Regions from separate parts of the Peribacillus sp. Aquil_B1 genome, predicted to be linked through region 3. Evidence: riboswitches for the same ligand, from Rfam matches in the RefSeq annotation. Region 3 holds a riboswitch; each other region holds the start of a gene.
The links. Region 3 has a riboswitch for glycine ahead of MPH60_RS22460 (amino acid permease). Riboswitches for the same ligand answer to the same signal wherever they lie in the genome.
Positions count from the first base shown of each region.

Region 1: linked by a shared signal. The riboswitch ahead of MPH60_RS02810 (amidohydrolase) and the one ahead of MPH60_RS22460 (amino acid permease) in region 3 are both predicted to bind glycine.
Region 2: linked by a shared signal. The riboswitch ahead of gcvT (glycine cleavage system aminomethyltransferase GcvT) and the one ahead of MPH60_RS22460 (amino acid permease) in region 3 are both predicted to bind glycine.

Region 1 covers NZ_JAKXEE010000001.1:551,746-558,353, forward strand. Annotated here, with positions in the region: gene MPH60_RS02785 (AraC family transcriptional regulator) at 81-950, shown strand; gene MPH60_RS02790 (YtoQ family protein) at 1,062-1,511, opposite strand; gene MPH60_RS02795 (hypothetical protein) at 1,635-2,141, shown strand; gene MPH60_RS02800 (thioredoxin family protein) at 2,251-2,562, shown strand; gene MPH60_RS02805 (DUF1444 domain-containing protein) at 2,613-3,419, shown strand; glycine riboswitch at 3,674-3,775, shown strand; gene MPH60_RS02810 (amidohydrolase) at 3,896-5,083, shown strand; gene MPH60_RS02815 (DNA translocase FtsK) at 5,502-6,608, shown strand, end outside.
Region 2 covers NZ_JAKXEE010000001.1:1,125,656-1,132,263, forward strand. Annotated here, with positions in the region: gene comGD (competence type IV pilus minor pilin ComGD) at 1-125, shown strand, start outside; gene MPH60_RS05735 (hypothetical protein) at 112-450, shown strand; gene comGF (competence type IV pilus minor pilin ComGF) at 398-880, shown strand; gene comGG (competence type IV pilus minor pilin ComGG) at 873-1,259, shown strand; gene MPH60_RS05750 (YqzE family protein) at 1,377-1,562, shown strand; gene MPH60_RS05755 (YqhG family protein) at 1,609-2,406, opposite strand; gene MPH60_RS05760 (DEAD/DEAH box helicase) at 2,384-4,072, opposite strand; glycine riboswitch at 4,449-4,536, shown strand; glycine riboswitch at 4,540-4,623, shown strand; gene gcvT (glycine cleavage system aminomethyltransferase GcvT) at 4,764-5,870, shown strand; gene gcvPA (aminomethyl-transferring glycine dehydrogenase subunit GcvPA) at 5,888-6,608, shown strand, end outside.
Region 3 covers NZ_JAKXEE010000004.1:247,539-254,146, forward strand. Annotated here, with positions in the region: gene MPH60_RS22460 (amino acid permease) at 10-1,353, opposite strand; glycine riboswitch at 1,560-1,638, opposite strand; gene MPH60_RS22465 (amino acid permease) at 2,140-3,528, shown strand; gene MPH60_RS22470 (FAD-binding oxidoreductase) at 3,803-5,152, shown strand; gene bioA (adenosylmethionine--8-amino-7-oxononanoate transaminase) at 5,240-6,608, opposite strand, start outside.

The sequences.
Region 1 (6,608 bases), on a different contig from region 3:
CGAATACTGCCAAAACAGAGCAGGAACGGACAGGATTTTATTGAGCGGCCTTGCTAGTATAGTGACAAGGGGGGAACGAAATGGGGTGGGTTGAATCAATCCAAAAGGCCATCGAATATATCGAGGAGCACTTATTGGAGGACCTGACAATCGAGAGCATTTCCAGGCAGGCGAATGCCTCGGCACTTCATTTTCAACGGACATTCACCATTTTAACGGATATAACCATTGGTGACTATATCCGTCGTCGAAGACTGACCTTAGCTGCCCAGGAGATTTCATCAACAAATGGCAAGGTCATTGATTTAGCCTACAAGTATGGCTATGACACCCCCGAGGCATTCTCGAAAGCTTTTCGAAGGCAGCATGGGGTATCTCCAAGCGAAGCCCGAAAGTATATGGGGAAGCTGAAATTCTATGAACGCCTGGTGATACAGGTAATTCTGAAAGGGGCAAAACCGATGAAATACAATATCCTTGAAAGGGATTCCTTTCAATTGATTGGAATCAAGCAGGAGTTTTCCTTGGTTAATGAAGAGAATTTGATCGGGATTCCAAAGTTGTGGGAGAAAGTGAATTCGGATGGAACAAGTGATAGGTTAGCGAAATTGAACAATGGCGAAATAGATGGCTTGATTGGTGTATGTGTCGATAAGCGGGCGGTGGAAAAAAATGAAACGATGGATTATTGGATAGGTGCAGAGTATTCCGGGAAAGTGCCTGAAGAGTTTTCAACCCTTACGTTACCGGCTTCCAAGTGGGTAGCATTCGAAGTTCACGGACCTATGCCTGATAGCATCCAACAAGCTTGGAAACGAATCTTTTCCGAATGGTTCCCTACCAGCGGTTATGAACATGCCGGAACTCCAGAATTGGAAGTGTACGCGAATGACGACGCTTCAAACCCTGACTATTACTCCGAAATTTGGATTCCCATTAAAAAGGGATAAGGTAAAATATTCGTTTTTCGCTTGCAGGGGAGGCCCTGCAAGCTTTTTATTCGTTTCTTTAAAATGATCAGTCCTCCATACTTGAGCTGGACAGTTAAGGGACAATAGGATTTACAGCCCTTCTTCAAAAATATAAGAAAGAACCTTCATGGCTTGGTTAACGGATTCTACCGTGACACTCGCCTTTTCCGATAATTCCTTTAAGGCATGATGATGGGATTCCGGACGAATCAAAATAAGCGGTTTACCCAGGGAAATGGCGGTGCTTGCGTCCATGGCAGTATTCCACTGTTTATATTTCTCGCCAAACAGAGCGACGACAAGATCAGCTTTTTTCATCAAAAGACCTGTTCGCAAATTATTGATTTGGGAAGCGGCCGCATCCTTCAGGATGGGATTCGGCTGTTCCCCGAGGATATCTTCACCGATATTATCGGAGCGTTCATGATTTTCCATCGGTCCTACAAATTCTAAAGGAAGCTTTAGTGCAGCGGCCTTATCTCTCAGCTCACTTCTCCAATTTGAATGGATCTCCCCAGCAAGATACACGATTAACTTCATTGTTTTCCTCCTCGATAATAAAATTGCTTTCATTGTACCATGTTTTTTAGAAAATGGATGAATTCCGTAAATAAGGATAATATTATCCATAAGGTAGTAAAAGAGACGGCTGGAGGAATGACGATGGCTTTATCCAATAAGAATTTTCTTGTTTTCCTGTTGATAAGCAGTTTGATCGTGGGCTGCTCAGGTATCGAGAGACAAACCGAAAAGGCAATGAAGGCTGCTGAAGTGGCTTTTCGTGACGATGAAAAACAGCCCAATCAAGAGGCTGGGCTAATTCAGGTCTATCTGCCAAAGGATTTTAAAGTAGTGGAAGAACATGATAATAATTTGATTTTACAAAAAGATGATAAGATTTATATATTATTTGTCAATCCAAATGAAAAAGAAGACAGCTCCGTGTTATATTTGGCGATAAAGGAACAAGATGATCAAAATGTAATGCTGCATTCTTTTCAGACTGATGATAAATTCGGCTTTATCTCGATCAAAGAGATACCGAAAGAAAAGTATGAGCTTGCGGTGGGGATCGGCGGGGTGAAGCTGACAACCGAAACGGATAAAGACCAATTAAAAACCGATGCAAAACAAATGATGGAAATCGTTTCATCCGTGCCTCAGAAATAAGCGGACCCTTGCCTTTCAACCGATCCGTATTAATGGTTGATTTCTGGAGAGTCTGGTATGATGGGATTATAAAAACTAAGGTGTTATTTAGAGCAGGAGGAATATACAAATGGAAAATTTACAAACCGTTGAGCAATATGATGCATTGAAAAATGAAGGCAAACATATCTTTCTTTTTTCAGCAACATGGTGTGGGGATTGCCGTGTCATCGAACCGATAATGCCGGAGATTGAAACGAAATTTCCAGACTTTACATTCATTCATGTGGACCGTGATGAATTCATCGATGTGTGTGCGGCTCATGATGTATTCGGTATACCAAGTTTCATCGCGTATGAGAATGGTAAAGAGCTAGGCAGATTCGTGAGCAAGGATCGCAAAACGCAAGAACAAATTGAGGAATTCATTCAATCATTATAATCAAAATCCCCTTCTCGCTGGGGATTTTTCAATGAAGAGGAGGGTCAGTCATGAAAATGGACAGCACGAAGCTGAAAAATATTCTGAAGGAACGTTTAAAAGATGAAAATCGCACATTCAAATTCGATAGCAAGCAAGATACGTTACGGGTGGAAAATGTGAAGACCGGAAAGGGTATCACCATCGAGCTGCCTCCTGTACTTGCTAACTATGAAAACGTACAGGAAAAGGCCATCGATGAAATTATCTATTACGTGGAAGAGGCCCTGAATGTGATGGGGGGAGAACACAGCATGGAAGGCAAGGAGAAATTCATTTTCCCAGTCATCCGCTCGACCTCCTTTCCAATGGAATCGGAAGAAGGAAATCCATTTTTATTCGATGAGCATACGGCTGAAACCCGGGTTTTTTATGCCCTTGATTTAGGAAAAACCTACCGTCTTATAGATGAAAAGATGATTCAACGGGAAAATTGGCAGGGTGACAGGATCCGTGAAATTGCCCTTTTCAATGCCCGTTCCCTCTCCACTGAAATGAAGTCGGATATCGTTGCAGGTAATGCATTTTATTTTTTGAACACGAATGATGGATATGATGCCAGCAGGATCCTGAATGAATCATGGCTTCGGGAAATGAAGGACAAGATCGAGGGAACCATGGCTGTGGCCATTCCCCATCAGGACGTCATCATCATTGCCGATGTGAAGAATGATACGGGCTATGACATTCTTGCGCAAATGGCGATGAGCTTCTTTGCCAGCGGTCATGTTCCAATAACGGCTCTATCATTTCTTTACGAAGAAAATGAGTTGGAGCCCATCTTCATCATGGGTAAAAACAAAAAGCGTGAACAATAATATATTGAATACATAAGGACCGTGTCAGCATCTGGCAGCGGTCCTTTTAAAGTTTAATAGAGTTTATTACACTTAGAGTTGATATTTATTTTTTAATCGGTGATAATATAATTGTAGTATTTTGAAAATATGGAATAAAACAATAGAATGAGCAAATGAACGTTGTGGGAGTGTGCAAAGCTTTGAGCCACCAAAGGAGCAAGTTCCAAAAATATACCTTGGAGCAAATCTCTCAGGTAAATGGAACCGCAGCTGGACGTAACTCTGGAGAGCGCGCAGGAAGAGTGCCACCAACGGGGAAATCTCCATGACCGAAATGGAGGCAAACACTCAGGTAAAAGGACAGAGAAGGAAGCGGTAAGTTTACGCAATCTTCTCTGCCCTTTTTATTTGGCACTTTGTATAAGAAGGTTTGCAGCGAACATGGAACTTACTAATATGCTCAACTTGAAATAAGGGGGAGAATGATCGTGAACGTGAAAAGCAAATTAATGAACATGCTGGAAGCCCGTAAAGGGGAAATGGTTCAAATCCGCCGTCATTTACACGAGAATCCGGAACTATCCTTCAAAGAAGAGAAAACGGCACAATATATCATTGATTTTTATAAGGGAAAGGATGTGTCGATTCAAACGAATGTAGGAAATGGATTAGGGATCATCGTAACAATCGAAGGCGGAAAACCTGGGAAAACGATAGGTCTCCGTGCAGATTTCGATGCATTGCCGATTACAGAAGAAGCGGAAGTTCCGTTCCGTTCAAAAAATGAAGGTGTCATGCATGCCTGCGGACACGATGGTCATACCGCTTACTTATTGGTTCTGGCAGACTGCATCAATGAGCTTAAAGCTTCCCTATCCGGTACGATCAAAATAATTCACCAACATGCAGAAGAGACGCCCCCAGGTGGAGCAAAAAGCATGATGGAATCAGGGTTTTTGGATGAACTGGATGCCGTTTTTGGAATCCACTTATTTCCGTCCCATCCAGCAGGAGTTGTCGGATATCACGGCGGCTATTCGATGGCTGGACGGACCTATTTCAAGCTAGCGATAAAGGGTGTAGGCGGCCATGGTTCGTCCCCGCATATGGCTAATGATGCCATTGTGGCAGGCGCCCACTTCGTGACAGCCGTACAAACTGTAATCAGCCGCCGTTTGAACCCTTTTGATATGGGCGTGGTCACAATCGGCTCCTTCGATGGAAAAGGAAGCTTTAATGTCATTAAAGATCGTATAGAAATTGAAGGGGATGTCCGTTATATGACATCAGAGACTCAACAGCTGATCGATAAGGAAATCCACCGCATCGTCAAAGGGATAGAAACGGAATTTGATGTTCAGTGCGAGCTAACATATGTGCCTGATTATCCTCCGTTATATAATGACCCTGAACTGACTGGATTCGTGAAAAATAGTCTGGAAAGCATGAATGACAAAGACATTAAAAATGTCTTGGAATTTCCGGTTTTCTCAGGTTCAGAGGATTTTTCGTATTATGCCGAAAAGATTCCTGGCTGCTTCTTTTACATTGGCTGTAAACCGAAAGGGGTGGAGAAGGCATATTTCAATCACCATCCTAAATTCGACATTGATGAAGATGCCCTTTTGATCGCATCCAAATCAGTGGCCCAGGTTGTATGCAATTTTTATGAATGGGAATAGTCCCATTGGTATATTTGTTTGCAAAAAAATGCAGAAACCCACAAAACACCGTTCGGTATTAACGAACGGTGTTTTATGGGTTTCAGGATGCCACCGGAGGTTTCGTGAAGGATGCTTCAATGAATTGACCAGTCTGCTTCTTGCGCTGCATGAAAACTTAATCTCTTTGTAAACGCGATTTAACAGCGATGTTTTATTTAAATAGTAGACTAGGGGCTAATGTTATTTCGCGATGGGGAGGTTTAAACTCATTTCAGAAGGGGTTTAATAGGGTAGGAGTTCTGCGAAATACGTTAAGTTAGTAAGAGTGCGATAAAAAAATAGATACTAATCCCAATTTAGCTTAAATTTTCTCGATATTTTTAAAATAACTGGTAGAATTAGTTACATAACTACAGATGTAGAAAGAGTGATAGTTTTGAAATGGCTAAATAAGATGAAAAAATGGTTCCAAGCAGAGGAAATTATCGAAATCGAAGAAATTATTATAGATGAACCGCTTGATGAAGAGACATTAAGGAAAATGGATTTTTCAAAGCTTTCGAAGTCAAAGGAAGAAGAAATAAAGGTTTACAATCAAAAAGTGGAAAAGATGTCGCAGACGCAGACGCCAGACCCGGATACGAAAATCCTGTTTCAATATCCAAAAGGACAGTTCAAATTTCCGCTCATTCCAGACCGTGAACAGAACAAAAGAAAACCTCGGGAAAGAAACAGGGAAGATCATGAACCTAAACAGGGGAAAGCGGCCAAAGAAACGAGAAGGCCGGTGAGGGATCCTGAACCAAAACGGAGAAACTTTGAACGGGAGGAAGTCTCAAAAATAGTCCCTTCAAATACTCCATTCCGCCCGACGGAGATCCCTTCACCCATTTATGGGTTCCGTCGCCCGGAAAAAAAAATAGTCGCTTCTGAAGAAATTGTCGAATATGAACTGGAAAGCAAAATGCCTATCCTTAAAAAAGAAGAACCCGATATCGGGACTCCAGTATCGATTCCTGAAATCCCAAAAGAAGTGTCACATGAGGAATTGACGACAGAACCATCCATACTTATACCGGAACTAGCGGAAGAAAAACGGGAAGATTCGGAGATACCCGCTTTCTTTCGCAGGAATTCCATTGAGACAGTGCCAGAACAAGCAGTAATCGAGCCTAACATAACGGAGCCTGCGGTGGAAAAAGAAGCTATTGGACAGGACGAAGTCGATTTTGGACGCGAAGTCGCTGTATCCATCATGGAACAGACGGACGACACACTGCCTGAAGCGATATCGGTTCCTGGGGAGGTTGCTGTACAATCCAATCAACCATCCGTTAGTCAAGGGACAATGCCTGAAGACCCATCTGAGGCAATTTCTGAAGTGCAGCACAAACGTCCGAAAAAACATATCCCATTTAATGTGATGATGCTTAAGCAAGACCGGGAAAAAAATGTTTTCATGAATAAAATGATGTCGGAAAAAAAAAGCCTTAATTCGGAAAGGGCAGTAGTTTCACCTGATAAGCGGCCAATGGATGATGCT
Region 2 (6,608 bases), on a different contig from region 3:
GCTTCCATTTTAATCAGTATGGAAATGCTTCAAAAGCCGGAACGATTATGATTGACACGTCAAAGGGAATGTACAAATTGGTCCTCAATATCGGTAAAGGGAGGTTCAGGATTGAGAAATTGTAAAGGTTACGTATATCTTGAGCTGATGGCCGCATTTTCCATTTGTATTTTCCTGGTCCTTGCCATTTTTCCGATTCTTGAAGAGTTAATGACGCATCGGAAAGATATTGCCGTAAGGACAGAAGCCCACCATTTATTATATGAAAGATTGACGGCGTTCATGGACGGGGAGATACAAGCAATCGGTCAGGAAATCAGTTACAAAAAAAGATCCTATGAATTGGTTTGGAAGGACCATGGGGATTTCCCGGGGATGATTGAAGGGTGTGTACGTTATGAAGATGAATCGGGTAATATTGAATCCATTTGTGATGCTGCGAAAAAATGATGGCTTTACGATGATCGAAATGCTTTTTTCTTTAATGATATTAATGACGACGTCCCTTTTTGTACTACAGCTTTTTTCAATCCTTCACACCCAGATGGGGTCCGTTGATAAATTGCATCCTAAAGAGTGGGAGGTCTTTACCATGCAAATGAAGCAGGAGGTCCGGAGTTCCAAAGCTCAGGATGTAATGGGAAATAAATTATATTTGCTGCTTTCAGGTGAACAATTATCATCGTTTGAACAATATGAAGATAAGGTCCGAAGACGAGTGAATGGCATGGGGCATGAGGTCATCTTACAGAACATTTCGAAATTCCGGGTTGAGAAGGATGGCAGTGTCATTGTTATAAATATTACGGATAAAGCAGGGACTACTTTCAGTCGAAGATTTCATCCTTTCTTCAGGAATGTCACGAAAGTCGATGAATAATCAAAAAGGAGTCGTTTTCCCAATGGTCATGATTGTAGCGAGTGTTTTCATCATGTTCACGATACTAATGATCGATCAGTTTATCATTGATAAAAAGTTTTATAAAGAAGTGGAAGAATCGCTTGTGGCCGACCATCTCGTCCATTTAGCGATCAAGGATGTGACGGCAGAGTGGGGCGAAGAGATCCCGCAAATCATCCAGGGGGAAATTTCATACCCTAATGGTGTGGTGCAGTATTCTTTAATGAAAGAAGAAGGTCCTTACGTTTATATCGAGTTTTCTTCCACGACTAAAAATGACCGCGAGGGAAGAGTCATCATTCAATACGATAAAGAAGCGGGAAAAGTGAAAGAATGGTTGGAAAAGCAGGCTGTGTAATGCGCAAAATCAACATTCTTATAAAGTGGAAAGCGACAGGTACACGTGTTCAGCGAACAAGCGAAGGAATAAAAGAAGCGTAAACGGGGCATACTTTGCATAGGGTGATGATTTTATATGTCTACAAACGCTTATATTAAATATCTGACTCAGCAGCTTGTCGAGTATTTTAATCTGACGAAAAAAGAACGAAAAGAAAAGCGCCGTCACAGAAAAGAGGATAAAAATCATGGTATGTCCCATTGGTTTGGCATTGTCCCTTTTGCTTTGTCGATGTTCGTAAGGAAAAATATCAAAAAATAAAACAGATGTCCTTACTTAGGGCATCTGTTTTATTATTGTTCTTTACTTATCCCAATGCCCTATCTGAAAGGTAAAATAACCCTCCGTTGATGATGGATATTCGGATGTTGGGTTCATATTGAGCTTTTAAGGCATCTTTTTCGGTAAAATAGCTCTCACTTTTTTCGTCCATATCCTTGTAAAAATGCTCCAATAAATTCAAGTCATTCTGCCAGCGAAGCATTGCTTCCTCTGCCCAGGAATGGTCATCATCCTCGAAACTGGTCCTGATGTAAGTATCCAGTCTTGCCAATCCGCTCTTGGGCATGATGAGCGGTGAAAGCGTAAAGGAGTAATCAGGTATTTTTGGGGTGACCTTTATCGGTAAAACCCGATGGTGAAACCTTTCCATGATCTCACCTGAGATTAAATTCAGTCCGATCGACATGAAGGTATCCTTTTTACGGTCGCATTGATAGGATATTTTCACATTCAGGGTCAGCCAAGGATACAAAGGATTATTTCCCCCTTTTGTTGGAGGGGTATCCTCAAAAAGTCTAGTATACCCTGCCAGCTTTTTGGTAGATTGAATAATCTGGTGAAGGCGAGGGGAGCCAAAATGAATCATTTCTCCCTTTAAATCGGATGGAGCTTGTTCTGGATCGGTAATGAAAGTCATCTGTGCCGGGTTCGGAACGCCACCTGTTTTTTCTAGATAATGCCAATAAAAGGGTCTGTTCATTAATTCTTTATCCATATCAATCGTCAATTGGACTGTAAGGTGGGTTGGTGCATTATCCAGTATTTCACAATCATTGGCTTTGAAGTATGTTAATAAAAAATCATGAATTTCCTGTTGCTGCATGAACCTCACCTTCCTTCATTGATTGAGCGAATTGGATTAACGATGAAAAATTATCCATCTTGATTTTCATTTCGCCCTCAGTTTTGGATTCGCCGACCACATCAATCAAATATTCTTCAATGTTGTTAATATCCAGTTTGGTTAGAATATCATCCAATTCGCCGATTACTTTCTCGAATAAATTTATTTTTTCATATAGTAATTTCAGAATATGTTCTTCTACTGTATTTTTCGTGGCAAAGTTATAAATCATCACATCTTCTTCCTGACCAAGGCGGTGTATCCGTCCAATTCTCTGTTCGAGCCTCATCGGGTTCCATGGCAGGTCAAAATTAATCAAATGATGGCAAAACTGAAGGTTTATCCCTTCCCCGCCAGCTTCTGTTGCAATTAATACCTGTATATTCTTTTGGAATAATTCTCGCATCCAGTCTTTCTTTCCGCGCTTAAAGCCGCCTCGGAAAGGAACTGAAGAAATTCCATTCTGCTGTAGGTACCATTGTAGATAAAGCTGCGTCGCCCGGTATTCGGTAAAGATAATGACTTTATCATCAATTTTCTTGATCAGTTCCAAAGCTTTTTCAGCCTTGGAGTTCTGAACCGTTTCATTCACTTTAGAAAATAAATCATCAAGTTTTGCCAAGAAGTCAGGGGAAGGCTGATCATATTTAGCTTTCATATTCTTTAATGTATAAAAGACCGCCTCTCTGCTGCTGCATGCTTCCCTTTGAAGAGTGAGGGCCGAAAAGGCGCTTCCTTTTGTTCCATCCGAAATTGGCTTGAATTTGGAAACAGCATCATACAATGCTTGTTCCGTTGGAGAAAATTCAATGGTGATGGTTTCCACATGCCGTTTTGTCCATTCAATGCCAGTATCGGCCCGCCGGTTCCGAATCATGACAGTGTTGACCAGTTCCTTTAGGTGTTCATCTTCAATGATGTTCCGGCCTTTCCCTTTATACTTTTCCGAAAAGAGTGAGGCATTTCCCAAGTGGCCCGGTTTCAATAACGAAACGAGGTGGAAAATCTCCTCGACTTTATTTTGAATCGGAGTGGCTGTCAGGAGTAAACAAAATTTCTTTTTCAGATTTTGGACGAATTCATAGTTCTTCGTCTTATTATTTTTAAGTTTATGAGCTTCATCAATAATGATGAAGTCATATTCTTGAGTAAAGATGATATCTCGATGTGGAGCGCGTTTCGCTGTATCAATGGATGAAATGACCACATCACAGGAGTCCCAGACATAACTTTTTCTCTGAACGACTGCCGGAATATGAAACTTGGTATTCAATTCAAATGCCCATTGTGTAACAAGGGAAGCCGGAACAAGGATCAATACTTTTTTTACAAGGCCCCTAATCATATACTCTTTTAGGATCAAGCCTGCTTCAATTGTTTTTCCCAGCCCTACCTCATCAGCCAAAATGGCTTTTCCATTCATCTTTTCCACTACTTGCTTGGCCGCTTCCAATTGATGGGGAAGCGGGGTTAACTGCGGAAGGTGCTTGGGCGCCTGTAAACCTTCAAAATCAGGGATGATAAGGTTTTCCTCCATTTGAACCGCCAGCTTATAAAGTTCCCAATTTCCCCATGGACCGTCATTTTCCATCTTTTGCAGAAACTCATCATTCCATTCAGAGTTGAAGGATATATTGATTTTCATAGAAATAACTCCCTCTCAAATCATAATTTCCTTAATATAAGGTCAAAACCCGAACATTCCATATGTGAAGTAAGAAAAATATTTCTCTTCAAAAGATATTGCAGAGATAAGTTTCTTAGGGTAGGATATAAGTATATTTAGAAAATTCCAATTTCCAAACGCTACAAAGAATGTTTGTACATCGATTTTGCAGTTCGCGTTTTCTTAGTATGGGCTATAGGCTCCTAATTTATCCAAGATTACTGAAGGAGATCAGTCAAACGGTTTCTGAAGTTTCAGGAGAATTGGCAGGGAATGCATTCCATTTATGCTCAAAGGTTTTACCGTTGCTTGGGGCTTATTCGCTTCCTTTCAATGGTAGACCATTTATATGCGGGTGAAGGTAAGGGGAGAGACTACGGATGTAGCGCCGAAGGAGCAAACTTAGCAGTGAATCTCTCAGGCAAAAGAACTCTTATTGGACGCAACTCTGGAGAGCGCCGCCCGTTATGGGACGGCCACCAAAGGGGAAAACCTATTACATAGGTAAACTTTCAGGTTTCAGGACAGAGAAAAAGCTCAAACGGGCTTTCTCTGTCCTTTTTTGTGCTTTTTTCACATCATGAATCAGGATGTATCTGATGCGTAATGACAAGAAGCTTTTGATAATGAAGCCAATTAATTTTTAAAAAAATCTGAAGGGGGTCATTTTTTGACCAATTTAAAAAGAACGCCACTATTTGAGGTTTATCGTGAATACGGAGGCAAGACGATTGATTTTGGCGGCTGGGAACTACCTGTCCAATTTTCGGGTATAAAGGATGAACATGAAGCCGTACGAACAAAAGCGGGGTTATTTGATGTTTCCCATATGGGGGAAGTCGATGTTAAGGGACCTGGGAGCCTTTCCTTTTTACAGAAGATGCTGACCAATGATATATCAAAGCTGCAACAGGGCGGTGCCCAATATACCGCCATGTGTTATGAAAACGGAGGCACGGTCGATGATCTTATCGTGTATAAAAGGGCCGAGGACGACTATCTGCTCGTGGTCAATGCAGCGAATACAGAAAAAGATTTCAATTGGCTGCAAGCTAATTTAACGGAAGATGTCCAAATAACGAATGTATCGAGTGACTATACACAGCTGGCACTTCAAGGACCTTCTGCAGAAAAGATCTTACAAAAACTATCGGGAAATACTGACTTAAGTGAAATTGGATTTTTCAAGTTCAAGGAAAATGTCCTGATCAACGGTATGTCCACGCTGGTATCCCGTACTGGATACACTGGTGAGGATGGCTTTGAGATATATAGTGACAGTGAAAATGGTCCTGCCCTTTGGAAGGCGATTATGGATGCCGGAAAGGAAGAGGGGGTTCAGCCGATTGGTTTAGGTGCTCGTGATACCCTGCGTTTTGAAGCGAAACTGCCGCTGTATGGACAGGAGCTTTCAGCGGACATCACCCCGATAGAAGCCGGGATTGGTTTTGCAGTAAAAGTGGATAAGGAAGTGGATTTTTTCGGGAAAGCCGTTCTTGCTGAGCAAAAGGAGAAAGGAGCTCCCCGCAAGCTTGTGGGAATTGAAATGATTGACCGTGGCATTCCTCGTCATGGGTACAAGGTCTACAGCGGTGATAAAGTCATTGGCGAGGTCACGACCGGTACCCAATCACCAACGTTGAAGAAAAACGTGGGATTGGTACTTATCGATAAGGAATTTTCGGTGCTGGAAGCGGAAGTCGAAGTGGAAATCCGTTCCAAACGTTTGAAAGCCGTTATCATACAAACACCTTTTTATAAAAAACCACGTAAATAGAGAGGAATGGTCATTAGATGAAACATCGTTATTTACCCATGACAGAGCAAGATAAACAAGAAATGCTGGAAGCGATAGGGGTATCTTCTGTTCAAGAACTTTTCAATGATATCCCTGAAAGCGTTCGTTTTCAAGGAGAATACGATATAAAGCCTGCTAAATCGGAACCGGCATTAATGAAAGAATTATCAAGGCTTGCTGCCAAGAATGCAGACCTTAAAAACTATGCTTCCTTCCTTGGTGCGGGTGTCTATGACCATTACGCGCCGGTCATCGTCGATCATGTTTTATCCCGTTCTGAGTTTTATACGGCTTATACACCTTATCAGCCTGAAATTTCACAGGGGGAGCTTCAGGCGATCTTTGAATATCAAACGATGATATGTGAATTGACGGGCATGGATGTAGCTAACTCCTCCATGTATGACGGCGGGACGGCGCTAGCTGAGGCAGCCATGCTTGCTTCAGGCCAGACACGACGCAAGAAGATTCTCATTTCAGGAACCGTTCATCCTGAATCAAGAGAAGTCGTTAAGACATATGCGAAAGGTCAACGCGTGGAAGTGGTCGAAATTCCTTATAAAGACGGTGTGACGGACTTAGCTGCTTTAAGGGAATTGGCGAATGAGGAAGTTGCAGGAGTGATCGTGCAATATCCGAACTTTTTTGGCCGCATCGAGCCATTGAAAGAAATGGAAGAAATCATACATGGTGTCAAATCGATGTTTATCGTTTCCA
Region 3 (6,608 bases):
TTATTTCCTTTAGCTATATTTTTTCCGAGTATTATATAGTATCACCAAGAGTAGGAACCAGATCGGGGTCAAGAGCAGTGATAGTCGTGTAGCTTCAGCGAATAGCATGACAATAAGGATGAACAGGAATAATCCTAAAATGGCGTAATTGACAAAGGGTGTAAAAGGAGCCTTGAAAGTCGATTTTGCTCTTAGGTCAGGCCTTGTTTTCGAATATTTGATATGGGAAATCAAGATAATGCTCCATACCCATATGAAACAGATGGCACTGATGGTCGTCACGACGGTAAACGCCTGTTCCGGTATCAGCTTGCTTAATAATGCCCCTATTGATACAACGATTGTGGATGTTAATAAGGCATTGCTCGGAACGGCCTGTTTATTTAATTTTTCCAGTTTAGCAGGGGCTTCGCCATTCCTGCTTAACGTATAAAGTATTCGGCTCGTTGAAAATAAACCGCTGTTGCATGCAGAAGCAGCGGATGTCAAAACGACGAAGTTGATGATCCCTGCAGCGACAGGAATGCCGATTAAAGCAAAGACCTCTACAAATGGGCTGCTCGTGGCATCCAGTTGTGTCCATGGGTTGACGCAGAGAATGACGAATAGTGCACCAACATAGAAAAGTAAAATCCGGACAGGGATTTTATTGATGGCAGATGGAATGTTCTTTCTCGGGTTTGCCGTTTCTGCTGCGGAAACCCCGACCAATTCGACACCGACAAATGAGAAGACGACCAGCTGTAAAGATAATAGGAATCCGGAAATGCCATTGGGGAACATACCCCCATGATTCCATAGGTTCGTTACGGAAACCGTTCCGGTATTGGTATTGAAGCCGATGATCAAAAGGACGATTCCCACGATGATCAAGGCGATGATCGTGATTACTTTAATGATGGCAAACCAGAATTCCAATTCACCAAATAACTTAACGGTCAATAGGTTCAATCCTAATAGAATGACTAGGCATATTAGAGCCGGAATCCATTGAGGGATATCGAACCAATATTGCATATAGACGCCGACAGCTATGATATCGGCCATTGCGGTCATGATCCAACAGAACCAATATGTCCACCCTGTCACGAAGCCGGCCCATGGACCGACATATTCGGTTGCAAATTCAGTGAAAGATGTATACCCTGCATTGGATAAGAGCAATTCCCCTAGTGCCCTCATTACAAAAAACAAGGCAATCCCTATTATCAGATAGGAAAATAATATAGAAGGTCCTGCCAATTGTATGGCTTTTCCGGAACCTAAAAATAATCCGGTGCCAATGGTTCCTCCTATTGCGATCAGTTGTACATGTCTATTTTTTAAATCTCTTTTTAATTCTTGTTTTGCCAATTCTTACGCCCCCGTTTTTATAGTCTTGGTAGTAATTGAGTTTACCTGCATGGTTTTGGAGAGAGGGACGTGATTTTTTTCGTCCAGCTTGCCTTTTCCATTGGTTTTAAAGCTGTTGTTTTTAGTCCAACCACAAAATGGACAATAAAAAAAGAGATTGGATAATACCAATCTCTTAAAGGGCTCAGAATAACAATTTTATCATTCGTTACTCTTCTGTCCTTTTGCCTGAGATTGTGAATCCTTCGGCGCTGCATCTTGTACAGTCTCTCCAGAAGCTGCTCCTGCTATAGTGTCATCCATAGCATTCATCGCTTGCTTGTATGCGGTTGTAAATGAATGTCGACAGTGATAATCTACCACTGCTGAATCATTCATTATGCTTATAAAATAATATTGGAATTCTATCATCTATTTTTCGGAAGGTCAACAAGTTTTTTTGAAGTGAAAATGGCAATAGCTACAGTTTTATAGTGGTCTTAATTTTTATTAACGTACTTGAAAAATTTGTTTTTTGGATGATCACTATTATGAAATATTGAACATCATTTTTTTGAAATGATATTTTTAGATAAGGGAAATTACCAAGATATATTTGGTAACTGTTTATTTCAAAAATACAATTGTATTTTTACAGAATATTTACTATTATAAGATAAGAAAACATAATTGAAGTGTTATTGATATTTTTTTCGATGGAGCATTTCTAACCGCAATAATTAATAGAGAGTCGTTCGTGTTAAGGATGGAAAAGCATTACCGATATTGCATCTGGGGGAGTTAAACATGTCGAACAAGGAATTAAAGAGAGGGCTGGAAGCACGTCACATTCAAATGATAGCTTTGGGCGGAACCATCGGTGTCGGGTTATTCATGGGATCGGCGAGCACGATCAAATGGACCGGGCCCTCTGTAATGCTTGCTTATGCCATCGCAGGTATTTTTATATTTTTCATCATGCGTTCCATGGGTGAGATGCTCTATTTAGAACCGACTACAGGTTCTTTTGCAACCTTTGCGAGCAGCTATATACATCCTTTGGCAGGTTATATGACTGCTTGGAGCAATTGGTTTCAATGGGTAATCGTCGGAATGTCCGAAATCATCGCGGTTGGGTTGTATATGCAATATTGGTTCCCGGATTTACCGGCTTGGATACCAGGTGTGGTCGCCATGATCATCTTGGGGGCGGCCAACCTCATTTCAGTTAAATCCTTCGGGGAATTTGAATTCTGGTTTGCGCTAATCAAAATCATAACGATCATATTGATGATCGTTGCCGGCCTAGGCCTTATCTTCTTTGGAATAGGGAATGGCGGGGATGCGATTGGATTATCGAATCTATGGGAAAATGGCGGCTTCTTTACGGGAGGCTGGACAGGATTCTTCTTTGCGCTTTCCCTTGTCGTGGCATCCTATCAAGGCGTTGAGCTTATCGGCATCACAGCCGGAGAAGCGAAAGATCCAACGAAGACCGTAACAAAAGCTATCCAATCAATCATATGGCGTATATTAATTTTCTATATTGGTGCCATATTCGTCATCGTGACAGTCTTCCCTTGGGATCAACTGGATGACTTAGGAAGCCCATTCGTTTCAACCTTTGCCAAAATAGGTATCACAGCAGCAGCAGGAATCATCAATTTTGTCGTAATCACTGCGGCCATGTCTGGATGCAACAGTGGGATTTTCAGTGCAGGGCGTATGCTTTACACACTGGCATTGAATGGCCAAGCTCCGAAAATCTTTGCTAAAGTATCTAAAAATGGAGTGCCGGCATATTGTACGATCGCTGTACTTTTAGGATTGGGCATCGGGGTTATCCTGAACTACCTTGCACCGCCGCAATTATTCCTTTATGTGTACAGTGCGAGTGTATTACCTGGGATGATTCCATGGTTTGTCTTACTTATCAGTGAGCTTAAATTCAGAAAGGTAAATGCCGCTGAAATGGAGAAGCATCCGTTCAAGATGCCGTTGGCCCCTTTCAGTAACTATGCGACAATAGCCTTTTTACTGATGGTGCTGGTCGGTATGTGGATCAATCCTAGTACAAGAATTTCCTTGGTTGTCGGAATCGTTTTCCTAGCCTTGGTTGTAGCAAGTTATTACATGCTGAAAATGGATAAACGAACACCATTGGATGTTAAATCCGATGATGAAATTTCGAGATAAGAAACTCTATTAGAAAGCCCTTCTCTTAATTCGAGAAGGGCTTTTTTGTCTTTGAGGATCAATTGTTGGAATTCAAGAGTAAAACAGTGGAATTCACGAGTAAAGTAGATGAATTCACGAGTAAAACAGCGAAATTCACGAGTAAATGCATGGAATTCACGAGTAAAGCTAAATTGACCCCATTACAAGTGAGGGACAGCAAGGGGAATGTGTCTTCCTGACAGATTTTTTCATAGGATGTAACATCATCTTTACCCGAGGAAGGGGTTATATTTTGGAAAGAACAAAGCTTACGGGGCGGGTCGTTACACCTAATGATGCTGAGTATGAGCATGCCAGGATAAATAATAACTTAAGTTTTTCTAAATTCCCAAAGGTCATTGTGTTTTGTCAAAATTCCAATGATGTGTTGAATTCATTGAAGTGGGCCCGGGAAAATCATACACCTTTCCGGGTAAGGAGCGGCAGGCATAGTTATGAAAATTTTTCATTAGTGAATGGCGGTTTAATCATTGATATAAGTGAAATGTACAATATCAAGGTCAACCGTGAAAAAATGATTGCAAAAATCGAAGCCGGAGCTGATTTAGGTCAAGTATATAATACGCTATGGAAGTATGGCACGACGATTCCGGCTGGGACCGAAAGCAGTGTTGGTCTTGTAGGCCTTACGCTCGGCGGTGGAATAGGTATGTTATCGAGACGCTTTGGACTTACTTGCGACAATTTGCTTGAAATAGAAATGGTAAGGGCGTGCGGAAAGAGGGGCGCCAAACTCATTAAAGCAAATAGGAAAATAAATAGTGATTTATTTTGGGCATGCTGCGGGGGAGGAGGGGGAAACTTTGGCATAGTCACATCTCTTACCTTCAGGGTACACCCAGTATCAAGGGTATCTATTTTCTCCGTCACATGGGGATGGAAAGATTTTGAAGAGGTGTTTGAAGCCTGGCAGGATTGGGCCCCTCAAGTTGAAGAGTGTTTAACTTCTGAAATCGAATTCAAGTCAAAGGAAGTAAACCAAATTATCGCTCAAGGTGAATTTGTTGGGCCATCAAATAGGCTGCAGCAGCTTCTAAAGCCTTTGACGAGAGCAGGTTCTCCAACAAATATCATGATAAAGGAAGTCCCGTACATTGATGCTGTGCAATTTTTTAATGATCCAAGTGGAAATCGACCGGCCTATCGCAAGCGGTCGGGGTCTTTCATTGAAAAACATTTTCAACGGCAAGCAATCTTGACGATGAAGCATTTTCTGGAAAACGCTCCAAATGAAAATGCCGCCATTTGGCACCAATCCCTAGGAGGGGAAGCTGGCCGTGTGGCCCGAAATGAAACGGCTTTTTATTATCGGGATGCCATCATCGCCCAGGAGTATCTGGCTACATGGACGAATCCAGAAGAAGAGCGGCAAAACATCCAGTGGATCAAAGAACTTAAATGCGCTTTGTCACCATATACTACAGGTGACTACGTGAATTGGCCGGATATCCTCATCGAAGATTGGCCAACTGCGTACTATGGAGAAAATTTCAAGCGGCTTCGGGAAGTGAAAACGAGATATGATCCATACAATACGTTTATATTCCCTCAAAGTATACCGCCTTTTAAGAAGTGGGTCTGAAAGAAGTTCCTATAGATTTAGTTCCAATATCACAATTAAAAGAATAGAAGGAACCGGATGAGCTCTGCTCTTCCGGTTCTTTGTGCATCAGTTAGCTGCTGGAATCAAACCTTTATGAATGGAGACTTCCTTAATGGCACGATAGACGGTTTGGACCATGAAATCGAGTTCCTTTTCTGACATGGAAAGGATCGGCATCATCGTGATGACTGGACCAAGTTCCCGAATGATCAGGCCATTTTCCCGTGCTGTATGGATGATTCCGGAAACGACATTCTCTTGAAGGGTGAACGTTTCTTTTGTTTGGCGGTCTTTAACGATTTCCACTCCAATCATGAAGCCGCGCTGGCGGATATCGCCGACTATCGGGAGTTCGTATAGCGTTTCCAGTTTTTCGGATAGGTATTTTGATTTTTTCTGGATGTCTTCAATGAGATTGCGGCTTTCCATTAGCTCGATATTCTTCAGGGCCAGTGCACAGGCTAGCTGATTTCCTGTATAAGTGTGGCCGTGATAGAAGGTTTTATGTTCTTCTCTTTCCCCCAAAAAGGATTGAAAGATTTGCTCAGTCATGATGGTGGCTGCGAGTGGCATATATCCCCCAGTGATCCCTTTGCCCATGCACATGATATCAGGGACGACATCTTCCTGTTCGCAGGCAAACATTGTACCGGTGCGACCGAATCCTACGGCCACCTCGTCACAAATTAAGAGGATATTGTACTTTTTGCATAATTGTTCGACCTCTTTCAAAAAGCCATGGGGATGGGTTATGATGCCTGCTGCCCCCTGCACGAGCGGCTCGATAATCAATCCTGCAATTTCCTCTGATTGTTGTTGCAGTAACTTCTCCAGTTCCTTCAAGCAATGGTTTTTTACCGCTTCTTGATCTCCATACTCAGTCATGTGATAGGCATATGGTGAAGGGGCGGAAATCCGTTGGAATAAGAGGGGCTTAAAGATTCTATGGTAAAGATCCATTCCGCCCACACTCACAGCTCCGACAGTATCGCCGTGGTATGCTTCGTCAAGGGAGACGAATTTGTTTTTATTCTGATGCTTGATGGGGTCGATATTCTGCCAATATTGATATGCGACTTTAAGGGCGATTTCAACAGCGGCAGATCCCGTGTCTGAGTAAAAGACTTTCGATAAAGAACCAGGAGTGATCTCGGCCAGTTTTTTTGCCAGTAAGATCGATGGTACATTCGCAGATCCAAGCAGTGTGGAGTGCGCGACTTTATTCACTTGTTCAATTAGGGCGCCGTTTAATTCCGGCTCGTTATGCCCGTGCACGTTCACCCATAATGAAGCATAGCCATCAAGGTAGCGTTTGCCCTCCACATCAATTAGGTAGCTGCCTTCGCCGCTTTCGATGATCAGCGGTTTACTTTCCCGATACGTTTTCATTTGTGTGAACGGATGCCATACATATTCCTTATCCCATTGTTCTAAA